DNA from 2 places in the Brevibacillus sp. HB1.3 genome. Region 2 is predicted to be linked to the other one. Evidence: predicted binding sites of a transcription regulator. Region 2 holds the regulator's gene; the other holds the start of a gene.
The links. The regulator CtsR, encoded in region 2, represses protease genes until heat stress. The targets are predictions, from matches to a motif close to ATGGTCAATAAAGGTCAAACA.

Region 1 (7,836 bases), on a different contig from region 2:
ACCATGTTCATATCGCGTTGATATGGCGGCACATGGCTGAGGGGCTTTTCGTCTAGGAAAATTTCCCCGGTCGTTGGCTGCTCAAAGCCAGCAATCATTCGCAGCAGTGTCGTTTTCCCACAGCCACTGGGGCCGAGTAACGTCAAAAACTCCCCTTCTTCGATGGAGAGAGAAAAAGAGGGGACGACGACAGTATCTGCAAATCTCTTTTCAATTGAATCCAGATGTATAATTTTTTTCATTCCGTCATCTCACCATATGTCATTATACTCACAATCTAGGTAACTATATCGTGTATGATACGATTTGTAAACAGTTTCACGAACGATTCCTCCTCAAAAACAAACAGAGCCAATGAATAAACATTCGCTCTGTTGCGTATCTTTCTATCTTTTCTCACACAGACGTGGATTTCGATTGAGGCGTGTGCTTTTGTTTTTTTAATTTTGCCCCTAGGAAATTCGTCCCGATCACCCCGATAATAATCATCACTGCGCCAATAAGATGGTAGTATGCCAATTGTTCCTGCAAAAAGATAACGCCCGCCACGATCGTAACCAGCGTAGACAAATTGTTAAACACGCTGAGTTTGGATGCCTCCATCTTGGACAAGGCAAAGTTGGTCATAAAAGACGTCATGAGCGAGGACAGAATCCCCAAAAATACAATCGAGATGATAAATGTCGAACTGGCGAAAGGAACAAAATAGGTCGATAAAGTCCCCTCTGCACTGTGGCGAATGACTGACCAGCCGTTAAAAAACAAAAATCCGAGTACCGCCACCATATAGGTCATGTCTATATAATGAAAGGACTTTGTCATTTTCCTCGCCAGAACACTATACCCCGCCAAAGAAAACGCAGATAACAGGATGAGAATGGTACCGATACTGCTCCCTGAACCTGAGCTTACACCAAGCCCCTTCATTGCAAAAATGTACACGACACCTCCGACGGATAAAAGCGTGGACAGCTTTTGCAGCCACGTAGAAGACTCTCCCAAAAAGAATGCCGCCATGACCATAGTAAAAATCGGAACGGTTGCTTGAATAATTCCCGCCTCAGACGAAGTGGTATACACCAGTCCAAACGCCTGAAGGGTAAAGAACAGAATGGGGTACAGCATGGCGAGCGGTATAATCGTGAGCATGTCTTTTGGTTTGATGGACAGCTTGATCCACCCAAACACGATCGGGATAGAAGCAACGATAAATGCCACGGTAAAACGGTGTGCCAAAGTATCAACCGGATTGGTTACAGCGAGTGCCATTTTCAGAAACAAAAATGACAAGCCGGTAATCCCCGCATTCAGTAATGCCGCAAGAATCGCTTTTTGTTGGTCTTTCATCGTATGTATCTCTCCTACTGGGGACTTTTTACAGACGGCCGTCTTAGGTTAATAGTAATGGGGGATCAATCGTGCTACAATGCAAAAAAGGAGTAACTGTACCGATACAAATTCAGCGTAAGGGAATGTTTTTTGGATGCACAAATATTTGCAGCTTCAAAATGAACTCGAAACGTTGATTGAAAGCCTCTCGTATCAAGACGGAGACCGGCTTCCCTCCATTCGGGAGCTCGCCACTCGCTACCAATGCAGCAAAAGTACCGTGATTCGCACCTTGGATGAACTCGAAAAGCGTCATCTCATCTATTCGGTCGACCGAAGCGGCTACTACGTCGTGAAAAAGCAAAGGAGGATACAGCCCGCAGATACGTCGATAATCGATTTTGCGACCTCTGCTCCCGATCCTGACCTCTTTCCTTATGTCGATTTTCAACACTGCATCAATAAAGCGATTGAAACCTATAAAAACGATCTTTTCATATACGGAACTACACAAGGCCTGCCATCACTCATTGCCGTCGTCGCCAAGCTGCTTGGGAACCATCAGGTTTTTACAGATCCGGGCAATATTTTCATTACCTCCGGTGTCCAACAAGCTCTAACCTTGCTGTGTAGTCTTCCTTTTCCAAATGGCAAAGAAACGATTCTGATTGAGCAGCCCAGCTACCACCTATTCATTGAAAGCTTGCAAGTACGCAAGCATCCTGTTCTCGGGATCAAGCGCACTGCTCAAGGAATCGATTTAGAAGAGCTGGAATCTATTTTCCAAACGGGAGAAATCAAGTTTTTCTATACGATGCCTCGCTATCATAGCCCACTCGGGACGTCATACAGCCGAAAGGATAAGCAGCGCATTGTGGAGCTTGCCCAGCAGTACGACGTCTATCTCGTGGAAGACGATTACATGGCAGACCTTGAGCATGACAGCAAAGCGGATCCCCTCTTTGCCTATGATCGCTTTTCTCGCACGATCTATGTAAAAAGCTATTCCAAGATTATTTTTCCCGGGCTCCGTCTGGGTGTAGCTGTTATACCTGATGCGTTAAAGGATTCCTTCAACCAACACAAACGACTCATGGATATCGACAGCTCCATGTTATCTCAAGCTGCGCTGGAAATTTACCTAAAAAGCGGAATGTTCGAGCGACACAAGCAAAAGATACGCAGTTCCTATCACCGGCGATCCAACCTGCTGATGGCGTCCTTGAACCAGTTTGCGGCGAATGGAGAGCATCTGTTCACCTTTCAGCCCCTTGCGTATCCGGGGATTCATACGCATATTGTGTTGAACGATTCCATTCCGGTCCCTGCTGTTATCAGCCAGCTCAAAAAACGCTCAATCCTTGTGGATGCTACTGACAAAAATTACTTGCTGGGCTTTCCGCAAGAAAATATGTTGAAGCTGAATGTGTCCTATGCCAAGGAAACAATGATTGAGCAAGGAATTGACGTGTTGATGGATGTGCTACGCCGCATGCACCGTTAACCTATCCGCCTTAAGTCGTAGTTAAAATCCGGCGGGGGTGCGTTTTTGGACAACAATGAAATCACGATAATGGAACTATTGAGTAACCAGAAAACGATCTACATCGTATTATCAGATACAAAGAGCATGGTTTACCCGGATTATTCTTTGGTATAAATTGTTTCAAGATGCAGGGATTGGGGTATTTCGTTGTATAATAAGGGAATCCATTTCAAAAAAATTCGTTCCATAGTCGGCCAGTTTGAAGTAGAATCGCATCTATACACATACGTAATTGAGTTGATGACTGGCAGTAACGATAGAATGACAAAGGAGAAATAGATGCTTCAGAACATTTTAGATTTCTTAATGGAATACGGCTATTTAGGAATGTTCATCCATTCTTTTGCAGACGCAGTCATCTTTCCCGTTCCTGCCTTCTTTCTTCAAGTGCCACTCAGCCTCGTTGATCCTTCGCAGGCATTGTGGATTGCTACGGTAGGCTACATCGCTTGTCTCATAGGGACTCCCGTCGGTTATTTTATCGGTAAAGTACTAGGTAAATCCGTTCTGTACAAACTTCTCAAGAAGGAATGGATTGACTCTGCCACAGAGATGTTTCAAAAGAAGGGCGAAGTCGCGATCTTCATCGGTTCGTTTACACCGATTCCGTTCAAAGTATTTACAATCATGTCGGGGTGCTTGAAATTCCCGTTGTGGAAATTGATCGGGTATGCCGCAATTGGACGGGCAGTCAAATTTTACGCAGTTGGATTCTTGTTCTATTTTTACGGTAAAATGGCGGAAAATATGGTCCATAACGTTTCTCTCTATATCTTTCTCACCGTGGTGCCGCTCATCTTGATCGGGTTATGGGTGAAGAAAATCGTCGCCAAGCGCCGCCAGCTGAAAATGGAAAGTACTCGCGTCGGCAATGGCATCAATGAGAAACTCATGAATAAATAAAGAAGATCGTAAATAGAAAAGAAACCCCAGATCGGGGTTTCTTTTTTTACAACTGTTATCCTTTTTTCACTCGAATTACATCATCCTCGACATCAATAACCATTGCTGTCACATTGTCTTCTTCCATCACCAGATCCGCAATGCCATCCTCCACATATTGCTGAATCACGCGGCGTAATGGACGTGCCCCGAAGGAAGGGTTGTAGCCCAGCTCTGCCAGCTTTTCTTTTGCGGCATCTGTCACGCTGATCTCCATTCCTTGCTCAGACAGATTGCCCATGACATCTTGCAGCAGCAGATCGACGATTTTGACCAAATCCTGTTTTTCCAGATGAGCAAAGGAAATGATCGAGTCGAAGCGGTTCAGGAATTCCGGCTTGAAGTACGCTCCCAGAGAATCCAGCACGGTCGCAGGCTCGGGCGCTTGTGCCCCAAAGCCAACGGAGATTTTACGCTCGATCACACCGGCATTGCTCGTCGCAATGATGACCGTCTCCTTAAAATTCACCGTACGGCCTTGACTATCTGTCAGACGGCCATCCTCCAGAATTTGCAGGAACATGTGCATCACGTCTGGATGTGCTTTTTCGATCTCATCCAGCAGGATAATGCTGTATGGATTGCGGCGTACGCGCTCAGTCAGCTGACCTGCTTCCTCATGACCGACGTAGCCAGGAGGAGAACCGATCAATTTGGATACCGAGTGCTTCTCCATGTACTCGCTCATATCGAGACGGATCATGGAATCGCGGGTACCAAACAGCTCCTCTGCCAGCGCTTTGGACAGCTCTGTTTTCCCTACGCCAGTCGGACCAACGAACAGGAAGGAAGCAATCGGTCTGTTTTTCGGTTTCAGACCTGCTCGACTGCGGCGAATCGCCTTCGCTACTTGTGTGACCGCCTCGGACTGACCAATGACTTTTGCTTCCAAATGAGCTGCCAGGTTTTTCATTTTCATCTGCTCATCACTTTGCAGCTTGGTAACAGGAATCCCGGTCTTTTGCTCGATCAAGGCTTGGATGTCTGTGACGTCAACCTTGACGCGTTGTTCCTTGCCTTCGATTTGATCCAGCTTCTCTAAAATGCCCGCTTCCTCGTCGCGCAGATGGGCAGCTCGTTCGTAAGCTTCTTGCTCCGTCGCTTCCTTTTTCTCCTGATTGATTTGCGCCAGACGCTCATGCAACTCTGACGTATCCACCACGGAGGATCTCAGGTTCAAACGCGAGCCCACTTCATCCATGAGATCAATCGCCTTGTCAGGCAAGAATCGATCCTGGATATAACGATGGGAATATTCCACGGAGGCACGGATGACTTCATCCGAGTAAGCGACTTGGTGGAAGGCTTCGTATTTCGGGCGCAATCCTTTTAAAATCTCGATGGCTTGTTCTATAGTTGGTTCCTTGACCATGACTGGCTGCAGGCGGCGCTCCAGAGCAGCGTCTTTTTCAATCACGCGATACTCTTTTAACGTAGTTGCCCCAATCAGCTGCAACTCACCGCGAGCCAGAGCTGGCTTCAGGATGTTCCCTGCATCCATGGATCCTTCCGCCGAGCCTGCTCCAACCAGTAGATGAATCTCATCCACAAACAGGATGACGTTTTTGCGTTTTTGCAGCTCGGCAATTACTTGCTTCATTTTTTCCTCGAACTGTCCGCGAATTCCCGTCCCTGCAACCAGAGAGGCGACATCTAAAATGTACACCTGCTTGTTTTTCAGTTTGGTCGGTACTTGCCCTTCCGTAATGCGCAAAGCGAGGCCCTCCGCAATCGCCGTCTTCCCGACCCCTGGCTCCCCGATCAGAACCGGATTGTTTTTGTTGCGTCGGTTCAAAATCTCGATGACACGCTCAATTTCTTGTTCGCGTCCAATCACTGGGTCAATCAGCCCGGCACGTGCCGCATCGTTTAGATTACGGCCCAGGTCATCGAGGATGCCCCCACCGCGTTCTGGCGCTTGTCGCTGTGGTTGACCGGAAGCTTTGCCCGGATTCATCTGACCTTGAGCAAAGCCTTGCAGAAACTCATCCAGTCCAGAGAAGGAGGAGAAAGGACTAAAGCCCATGCCCACTCCCATTTTGTTTGTCAGCTTTGTTTTGCAATCCTGGCACAGATCGTATTTTTGTTGCTGATTTTGTACACGTATATGAACAGTCACAGTTGCTTCTCGTTGTTTGCAGATTTCACAATGCATATTCAATCCCCCCAAAAGCGTTGTTTTGGAATTCAGAAGACCTTTGACCTTTTCTGACCTTCGTTGACTTTATTATAGTTTGACCTTCTTTGACTTTCAAGAGGGATTGTATGGTTTTTTACACTTTGCTCTTTTGCAGGTAAGGAACGATTGAAAGTAACCCGATAACGGCGAAACAAGCACCTACCCACAATGGTGAAACAAGTCCATAGCCACTGCTGATCCCGATCCCGCCTAAGAAAGAACCAATGGCAACACCCAATGTAATAAAAGAAGTATGCACCGTGTTTACCATCGTCCCACTGCCTGCTGTATTCATGACGCGTGCAATCATGGCCGGATTCATCGCTACACCCGTCAACCCAATCAGAACAATGGACAGCACCGCGATCCATTTATTTTCGGCACCTACCGCAAACAGAACCAATGCCCCTAGGAGGATGCTTAATCCCGTTACAAGGATTCGCATGGTAAAACGATCAGCAAGTCTGCCAATCACGATATTTCCGATCACGGTCGCGATGCCGTAAAGGGCAAGCAAATACGGGATGCTCGTATCCGAAAATGCCGTTACATCTGTAAGAATCGGCGTAAAATAACTAAACGCTGCGAAGGTACCGCCAATGATTAGCATACTCGTTGCATACGCGGCCCAAAGGTGCGGATTTTGAAAACTGGCAAGCTCATCCTTTGCGTTCATCCGATCTTTTTGTGTGGAGGAAGGGAGCAGCCATAGAATCAAAATCCCTGATAGCAATACGACGATAGCAACAGCCCAAAAGCTCATTCTCCAGCCGAAATATTGTGCAATCACGGTTGTCAGGGGGAGTCCTGCGACAGTAGCAATCATTAAGCCTGCCAAAACAATCGAAGCGGCCTTTCCCCGTGAATGAGGGGGAACCAAGCCGGCTGAAATACTGACAGAGATGCCAAACGCGGCTGATGAGGCAATACCCGTTAGGATACGCGCAAGCATCATTGACTCGTAATTCCAAGCTATTGCTCCTAACGTTTGACCAATAAAGAAGACGGCAATCAATGATAGCAACGCTTGTTTTCGGCGAATGTGCAGAAGCGTTGCCGTTAGTATCGGGCCCCCTATTACCATTGCACCCGCATACGCCGTAATGAAATACCCGATGGATGAGATCGATACACCGAAATCATCCGCAAGGTCCTTCATCATCCCTGCCACCATAAATTCAGAAGTCGTCATTGCAAAAATCGCTACCGCTAACAAATAAATCATCGACGGCATGAGGAAGCCCTCCTTATTGTAACAATCGGTACAAAAATCATTCAAAAAAAGAGCGCATTACGCGCCGAAGATAGATTCCATGGTCCCCTTCATAATTTGTTCAGCCAATTTCCGGTTCTGTGTGGAAGTATTCAATACACGAAAGCCGTAGTAACTGCTTAAAAATAGGCTTGCCAAATCCACCGCAGAACGTTTTTGAGAGATTTCACCCGTTCGCAAGCCTTCCTCCATCACTTTTTCCATGGTATCCTTCAGAAGTTCAACATGCCGGGAGACAATTTCTTCAATCTTGGGATCGTCTTTTGCCCGTTCCAATCCCGCATTGATCAGCAAGCATCCCTTTGGATTCGTTGATTCAAAGTCTTCCACGAATGCCCACGCTAAAAAATTTTGCAACCGTTCTTTCACCGAATCCGGACCTTCCAATAACGCCCGCTGTTCACGAATCCCGGTATCGTGATAGTGTTCCACCACTGCGAGATACAGGTCCTGTTTGCTGCCAAACGTATTGTACAAGCTGCCTTTCCCCAGGCCAGTATCACTGCATAAATCATGCGTAGAACAACCATTGTAGCCTTTTGACCAAAATGTTTTCATGGCCACATC
Region 2 (7,836 bases):
TTTGCGGAGTTCTTTTGATGTTCCCCTGCATGCCCACTCCTACCTCCTTATCACCTCGTTCAACGCATCGGCAATATTGCTCACACCAATTACTTGAATATCTGCTGGCGCATCCAGCCCGCGGATGTTTTTCTCCGGTATGATGACACGCTTAAAGCCTAATTTATGGGCTTCTCGTACTCGTTGCTCAATACGGGAGACACCCCGCACCTCACCAGTCAAGCCAATTTCTCCGATAACGACATCATGCGGATTGGTAGCGTGGTCACGGAAACTACTTGCAATGCTTACGGCAATCGCCAAATCAACCGCTGGCTCATCTAATCTGACCCCACCTGCTACGTTTACATAAGCATCCTGATTTTGCAGCATCATGCCCATGCGCTTTTCCAACACCGCCATGATCATCGCCACACGCTGATGATCGACCCCTGTTGCCGTTCTCCGTGGGGTTACAAAGCTGGTTGGGGCAACGAGAGCTTGTAGCTCAACCAAAACGGGACGTGTGCCCTCCATACTGGCTACGACTGTGGAACCCGCAACACCAAATGGACGCTCTGCCAAAAATATCTCGGATGGATTCGCCACTTCCTCTAGACCGCGATCCTTCATCTCGAAAATACCGATTTCGTTTGTCGAACCAAAACGGTTTTTGACGGCACGCAAAATTCGAAACGTATTGTGACGCTCCCCTTCAAAATAGAGAACAGCATCCACCATGTGCTCAAGCATACGCGGACCGGCGATGGAGCCTTCCTTGGTTACGTGACCAACGATGAAGGTACCAATCCCTTTCCCTTTTGCAATCCGCATCAATTGGGCTGTTGCCTCCCGCACTTGTGCGACACTCCCCGCAGCTGATTGGATCGTCGGGTGAAACACGGTCTGGATCGAGTCAATAATCAGAACATCCGGGTCTACTTGATTAATATGCTGTTCGATCAAATCCAAATCATTTTCTGCCAATACAAACATCGGCGGCGTTTGCAAATGGAGTCGATCCGCGCGAATTTTGATTTGTTTTGCCGACTCCTCTCCAGACACATAGAGAACCTTCGCCCCTTGATGAGCCAAGGCAAAAGAAGTTTGCAAAAGCAATGTCGATTTCCCGATTCCAGGGTCTCCCCCAACCAAAATGAGTGAACCCGGAACAAGTCCTCCACCAAGAACACGATTCAATTCTCCGATCGTGGTATCCATGCGTGGATCTTCTTCACTGGCTACCTGGGTCAATGGAATCGCAGATTGGCGCTGGCCGCCGCTCATCCCTTCGTGACGATGTGGATTTTTTACCGTCACTTCCTCTACCAGGGTGTTCCAACTGCTGCATCCCGGACATTTCCCCATCCATTTTGGCGATTCATAGCCACATTCTTGACACGCGTATTTCGTTTTATACTTTGACATAATCGCACCCTCACTTGGATTTCTTTCTCTACTTTTATCATAATTACGCACCCAAAAAAAGAATACCTCCCGAATCAGGAGGCATTCTATTACGTTTCAACCCAGCTTATGATTTCGTTTTTTCAAGGCGCTTGACTACCAGCTTGCCTTCTTCCGCTTCGATATTGACGGTATCGCCTTTACTGATCGTGCCCTTGAGCAATTCCTCGGACAAATTATCCTCGATGTGGCGCTGGATAGCTCGACGCAGAGGACGTGCACCATAGGCCGGATCAAAGCCTTCTTTTGCCAATACCTTTTTGGCTTCTTCGGTCAATTGGAAATCAATGTCCTGCTCTTTCAAACGTTTACGCAGCTCTTCTGTCATGAGAGATACGATTTGCTCGATGTGCTCTTGCTCCAAGGAGTGGAACACGATAACTTCGTCGATACGGTTCAAGAACTCAGGACGGAAGCTCTTCTTCAGCTCATCCATGACTTTGTCCTTCATATCCTGATACTTTCTTTCCGAATCGTTGGTCGTGAAGCCGAGCGTTGTATTTTTCTTGATCATGCTGGCTCCGACGTTGGAAGTCATGATGACAACCGTATTGCGGAAGTCGACGGTACGTCCCTTGGAGTCTGTCAGACGACCATCATCCAATACTTGCAAGAGGATATTGAATACGTCTGGGTGAGCCTTCTCGATTTCGTCCAGCAAAATGACGGAGTAAGGCTTGCGACGCACTTTTTCAGTCAGCTGACCGCCTTCGTCAAAGCCTACGTAGCCTGGAGGGGCACCTACCAGACGAGCGGTGGAATGCTTCTCCATGTACTCGGACATATCCACACGGATCATGGCATCCTCGTCACCGAAAAGCGTCTCTGCCACGGCACGAGCCAATTCGGTTTTACCCACACCAGTAGGCCCCAGGAAGATAAACGAGCCGATTGGACGTTTTGGGTCTTTCAAACCAGCACGGGCACGGCGGATCGCACGCGAAATGGATTTGACTGCTTCATCTTGACCAATGACGCGATCATGCAAAATCTCTTCCATCTTCAGCAAGCGCTCTGTTTCTTCTTCCTTCAGCTTTAACACAGGAATACCCGTCCAGCTCGCCACTACTTGCGCGATGTCTTCTGGTGTAACCTCCATATTCAGCTGGCCTTGGCGTTCTTTCCAGTCTTTTTTCGTTTTATCCAGTTCTTCACGCAGTTTTTGCTCCTGATCGCGAAGTGCTGCTGCTTCCTCGAACTCTTGTGATTGTACAGCAGCGTCTTTTTCCTTGCGCACCTCTTCCAGACGTCCCTCGAGCTCTTTGAGGTTTGGCGGAACTGTAAAGGATTGCAAGCGGACTTTGGATGCCGCCTCGTCGACCAAGTCGATGGCCTTGTCAGGCAGGAAGCGTTCCGTAATATAGCGGTCAGACAGCTTTACTGCCTGCTCGATTGCTTCATCGGTAATTTTGACACGGTGGTGGGCTTCATAACGATCACGAAGGCCATGCAGGATACGAATGGCATCCTCCGCTGTCGGTTCATCAACCTGAATCGGTTGGAAACGACGCTCCAGTGCCGCGTCTTTTTCGATGTACTTGCGATATTCATCCAACGTTGTGGCACCTACGCACTGTAGCTCGCCACGTGCCAGAGCAGGCTTCAAAATGTTGGAGGCATCAATTGCCCCTTCTGCTCCACCTGCACCAATCAGGGTGTGCAGCTCATCAATAAACAGGATGATGTTTCCTGCTTGGCGAATTTCGTCCATGATTTTTTTCAGACGATCTTCGAACTCACCGCGATATTTGGTTCCCGCAACAACGGTTCCCATATCCAGTGTCATGACTCGTTTATCACGAAGGGTCTCCGGAATTTCGTTGTTCACGATTTTCTGGGCAAGACCTTCTGCGATAGCTGTTTTCCCGACGCCAGGCTCCCCAATCAAAACAGGGTTGTTCTTGGTGCGTCTGCTAAGTACTTGGATCACACGCTCAATTTCTTTTTGGCGACCGATTACCGGGTCTAGACCGCCGTCACGAGCGATTGCAGTCAAATCCCTTGCCAAGCCGTCCAACGTCGGCGTATTCGCCGCTGGATTCCCTCCAGACGGTTGATGAGATGCCATCATTTCCGAGCTGCCGAGCAGCTGGAGCACCTGTTGACGTGCCTTGTTCAGGCTAACGCCCAAATTGTTCATGATTCTCGCAGCAATACCTTCTCCTTCACGGATCAAGCCAAGCAGAATATGTTCAGTCCCCACATAGGTATGACCCAGCTTGCGGGCTTCGTCCATCGACAGTTCAATGACCTTTTTGGCGCGAGGTGTATAGTTTGGTGTGTAATTACTACCGGACTGCTCTGTTCCTCGCCCGATTAACGACTCCACTTCACTCTGGATTTTATCGAGGCCAAGCCCAAGTGATTGCAGTGCCTTCGCCGCAATCCCTTCGCCTTCTCGAATGAGTCCCAGCAGCACATGCTCTGTCCCAATATCTTTGTGTCCGAGACGAACCGCCTCTTCCAGGGCAAGCGCCAGTACTTTTTGTGCGCGTTCTGTAAAACGTCCAAACATCATATCGTACACCTCCGTATAACCGTGTTTTTTCTCTATATGGTTAACAATTGCGTGATACCATTACGATTACTCTTGTGATTCTACTACGCGTAGACGTTCGCGGATCAGCCTTGCCCTTCTTTCGTCGCGTTGGTCCGGAGTGAGCTTTTGTCCAGCGTGGTGTTGTAAAAACCCTGGCTGTGTCGTGACTAACAGTTCATTCAGGACCAGCGGAGATACATTAGGAATGATGCCTAGATCGATCCCCAGACGTACATCTGACAGGCGCTGAGCCGCTTCCTTGGACTCTACCGTGCGGGCATACATCAAGATGCCATACGAGCGAAAAATCCGATCCTCCAAAGAAACCCGGGTATGCTCCAGCAAGTAAGTGCGTGCCACACGCTCTTGCTCAATAATCTGTCTGGCCACACCGTAGAGATTGGAAAGGATATCCGACTCAGACATCCCCAGTGTGACCTGATTGGATAACTGAAAAAGATTCCCTAGAGCTTCGCTGCCCTCTCCGTAAATTCCTCTAACGACAAGACCAACTTGATTAATCGCCTGTAAAATTCTGCTGATCTGCTGCGTCATCACCAGAGCGGGCAGGTGCAGCATCACGGATGCACGAATTCCCGTACCCACATTGGTTGGGCAGCTTGTAAGATACCCTCGAGTTTCGTCGAACGCGTAGTTCAAGCTTTTCTCAAAAATGTCGTCTATTTTCGTACCTATTTCCCATGCCTCGTTCAAACGAAACCCGGGTAATAGTACCTGTATTCGAATGTGGTCTTCTTCATTAACCATAATGCTGACAGACTCATCTTCCCGAAGCAATACGGCACCTTTACGGGATTCCTCTGCCAGATGAGGGCTAATCAGATGCTTTTCTACGAGCACCCGTTTTTCTAACGGGTTAATTTGATCCATATGGATGACCTGAAGCTGATGCCGTTTGCGCATTGCCTCCGAATCGCTTACTTCCGTTACCTTTCTCACCACTTCCTCGCCCTGCGAGTCCGTTGCCAATAACGGAAAGGGGTGCTGGCGCAGGTTACGGGCGATACGCAGCCGTGTACTAATGACAATGTCGGAATCAGGACCTTCTCCTTTCATCCAATTGCTCCACGGGTTTTGCATAAACTGCTTTTGGGACATAACCAGCTAACCTCCCTTGCTACGATTGGGCCATTTTTTGTTCCAATGCTCGAATTCGATCACGCATTTCTGCTGCCTTCTCGAACTCTTCACTGGCGACATGACTTTGCAGCGCTTGCTTTAGTTGCTCCAGCTCTTTACGGATCTTCAGTTTGCCACCGGTACGCTCTGGTACTTTTCCACTATGCTGTGTGTTTCCATGAATCCGGCGGAAAAGTGGGTCCAGTCGATCCCCCAAAAAGGTGTAGCAATCACTACAGCCAAATCTGCCGCTTTTACTAAATTGAGCATATGTGAGTCCACATGTTTCGCATTGAAGCGGCTTATTCGTTGCCGTTTCGCGTCCATTCTTTTGCATGGGATCAAATTTTAAAAGTCCTGATAGGAGATTGTTGATGCTGAAGTTGTGAAAGCCGGTAAAGACGTCCCCTTTTTCATGAGCACACTGCTCGCAAATATGGTATTCGGTTTTTTCGCCATTGACGATTTTCGTCAAATGAAGTGTCGCCGGTCGTTTTCCGCATTCCTCACAGTTCATAACATCATACCTCCTTTTACTTCAACAAGATTGCCGCGATCATCTGCTTTAAAATATTTGCCCGCAAACGATCCCGCAATTCAGCTTCTAGAGTCAAAACGTTTCGCGAGGTAGCGATTTTCATCAAGGTGGCTTCTCTAATGTTGACTAACCCTTCCTCCAATAGTCTTTCTACGATCGCATTTCCCACACTCTGACTGATGCTCTCACCAATCAGTTCTTCTGTTAGCAATTCCTGCAAGCGTGCCTTGCTGACAATCTGCACCTTGCGTATGCGAATATACCCGCCGCCCCCGCGCTTACTCTCTACGAGGTATCCTTTTTGAACGGTAAAGCGCGTATTGATGACGTAATTGATCTGAGACGGCACACATTGAAAATGGTCGGCAAGCTCACTACGCTGAATCTCGATCGATCCATTGGGACTGTTAGTAAGGATGCTTTTCAAGTGATGTTCAATGATGTCCGAGATGTTTCGCAAGTCATCGCCTCCTATTCCTCTGTGTATGTTCTTATGAGGTTACCTATTGACTTTGACTATCTTTGACGTTAATTATAATGGGTTTAGTGCGTGCCCGCAAGTGTCCCTTACACATTCTAGTGTGGGCAAAAGAGGGTCGCTTGAAACTTGGACATGATCAACAAAAAAACCACTCCCTGAGGAATGGTTTATGCTTGTTCTTGTGTATTGGTGTCGATTGTTGGCAAATGATTCAGTAGCTGAGAGAAGCTGGTGATGATAACATCTGCCCCATCAAGCTCGCCTGGTTTCGCAAAACCAAAGTCGCATCCAATGGTAAATAAACCGTTTGTCTTGCCTGCTTCCACGTCGGAGTGACGATCTCCTACCATAATGGCCTGCCCGATTTTGTAATCAGACAACAGTTTTGCAACCAGGTCATTTTTGGAATGCGTGCGGAAACGACCGGCCGAGTACAGGTCTGTCATCAGCGGCTTTAACTCGTATGCCTGACAAATAGCATCGATGTACTCTTCCTGCCCATTGCTTGCTACAAATAAAGCAAAACCTTTTTCATGCAGCTTTTCTAAGGTTGATTTTACATCCGGATATAGCTCGGTCACTCGTTCTTTGAGTAACTGGATTTCATTGTTTAGTAAGAAAGCATCTGCTGAGCGAATGGCTTCTTCACTCGCACCCGGCAGTAATTTGTCCCAGATCTGCTCGATCGTCATTCCCAGTACATTGATCAGTTCACGTTCGTCAGGGGTTTCCCCTTGCCATAGCCCTTTTTGACGAAGCTGGTCAAACGTTCGAATAAAAGCGGGGGTCGACAGCTTTTCTGTTTGCAGTAACGTGCCATCCATATCAAATAATATCGCGAATGGTACAGTCATGGGTTCCTCCATTTTGTCTGGCTAGGCAGCTATTCTACTTTTCTTGGCAACATATTCATATCATCCATGATAAACTCAGTAATTCGTTGTGCAGCATCTGGCTTTGAGATTTTTTGTCCCATTCTACGCATATATTCCACCTTGGACGGGCTATGCAATAGTTCATCGATAAAGTAAATCAACTGCTCGGATAGATTCGCGTGTACCGCACACCCATTATTGAGCAAAAAGTGGCTGTTCCTCTCTTCCTGTCCAGGCAGAGGGTTGTAAACAATCATGGGTACCCGTTTACTCATTACTTCAGCTGATGTAAGTCCGCCTGATTTGGTGACAATTAAATCAGCCGTTTCCAAGTATTCGTGGAAGTTATTGATGAATTTTAGCGGAACGACTTCATGCCGATACGTACGATTTGTCACCTTATTGTATAGCTTGTCGTTTGTCCCCGTTAACACAAAGGTTTTCAGGGGAATGTTAATCTCTTCTAGCCCATCTAATACCTTTTCCATCGAGCCGAGACCCAATCCGCCCCCCGAAAGAATAATACTCTTTTGTTCAGGAGCGAGGCCAAGCTTTTGCCGAATCAATTCGGGTTCCAATGGCAAACTGAATTTCTTCATGATAGGAATGCCCATCGGAATGAATTTTTGATGATCCTGTCGATAAACGTCTAGCAGGTAATACAGTTGTTCATGACCGATGAAGTAATAATTGATATGGTGATTAATCCATGAAGGATGGATGGTATAGTCAGTAATGATCGTATAGATTGGTTCCTTCCAATCATTTCTTCCTTTCAGTACGGAGAGCATACAGCTTGCAAACGGATGCGTTGCAA

Region 1: HPY31_RS16760 (ATP-dependent Clp protease ATP-binding subunit) is a predicted target of CtsR. The motif match lies at 6,013-6,033, and genes of this name have one in related genera.

The regions. Positions count from the first base shown of each region.
Region 1 covers NZ_JABMIT010000006.1:341,562-349,397, forward strand. The annotation lists gene HPY31_RS16740 (ABC transporter ATP-binding protein) at 1-242, opposite strand, end outside; gene HPY31_RS16745 (DMT family transporter) at 397-1,347, opposite strand; gene HPY31_RS16750 (aminotransferase-like domain-containing protein) at 1,484-2,833, shown strand; gene HPY31_RS16755 (YqaA family protein) at 3,155-3,778, shown strand; gene HPY31_RS16760 (ATP-dependent Clp protease ATP-binding subunit) at 3,834-5,972, opposite strand; gene HPY31_RS16765 (MFS transporter) at 6,091-7,230, opposite strand; gene HPY31_RS16770 (TetR/AcrR family transcriptional regulator) at 7,288-7,836, opposite strand, start outside.
Region 2 covers NZ_JABMIT010000019.1:55,072-62,907, forward strand. The annotation lists gene disA (DNA integrity scanning diadenylate cyclase DisA) at 1-31, opposite strand, end outside; gene radA (DNA repair protein RadA) at 40-1,407, opposite strand; gene HPY31_RS27985 (ATP-dependent Clp protease ATP-binding subunit) at 1,514-3,964, opposite strand; gene mcsB (protein-arginine kinase McsB) at 4,031-5,104, opposite strand; gene mcsA (protein-arginine kinase activator protein McsA) at 5,124-5,642, opposite strand; gene HPY31_RS28000 (CtsR family transcriptional regulator) at 5,659-6,123, opposite strand; gene HPY31_RS28005 (HAD hydrolase-like protein) at 6,312-6,998, opposite strand; gene HPY31_RS28010 (MGDG synthase family glycosyltransferase) at 7,028-7,836, opposite strand, start outside.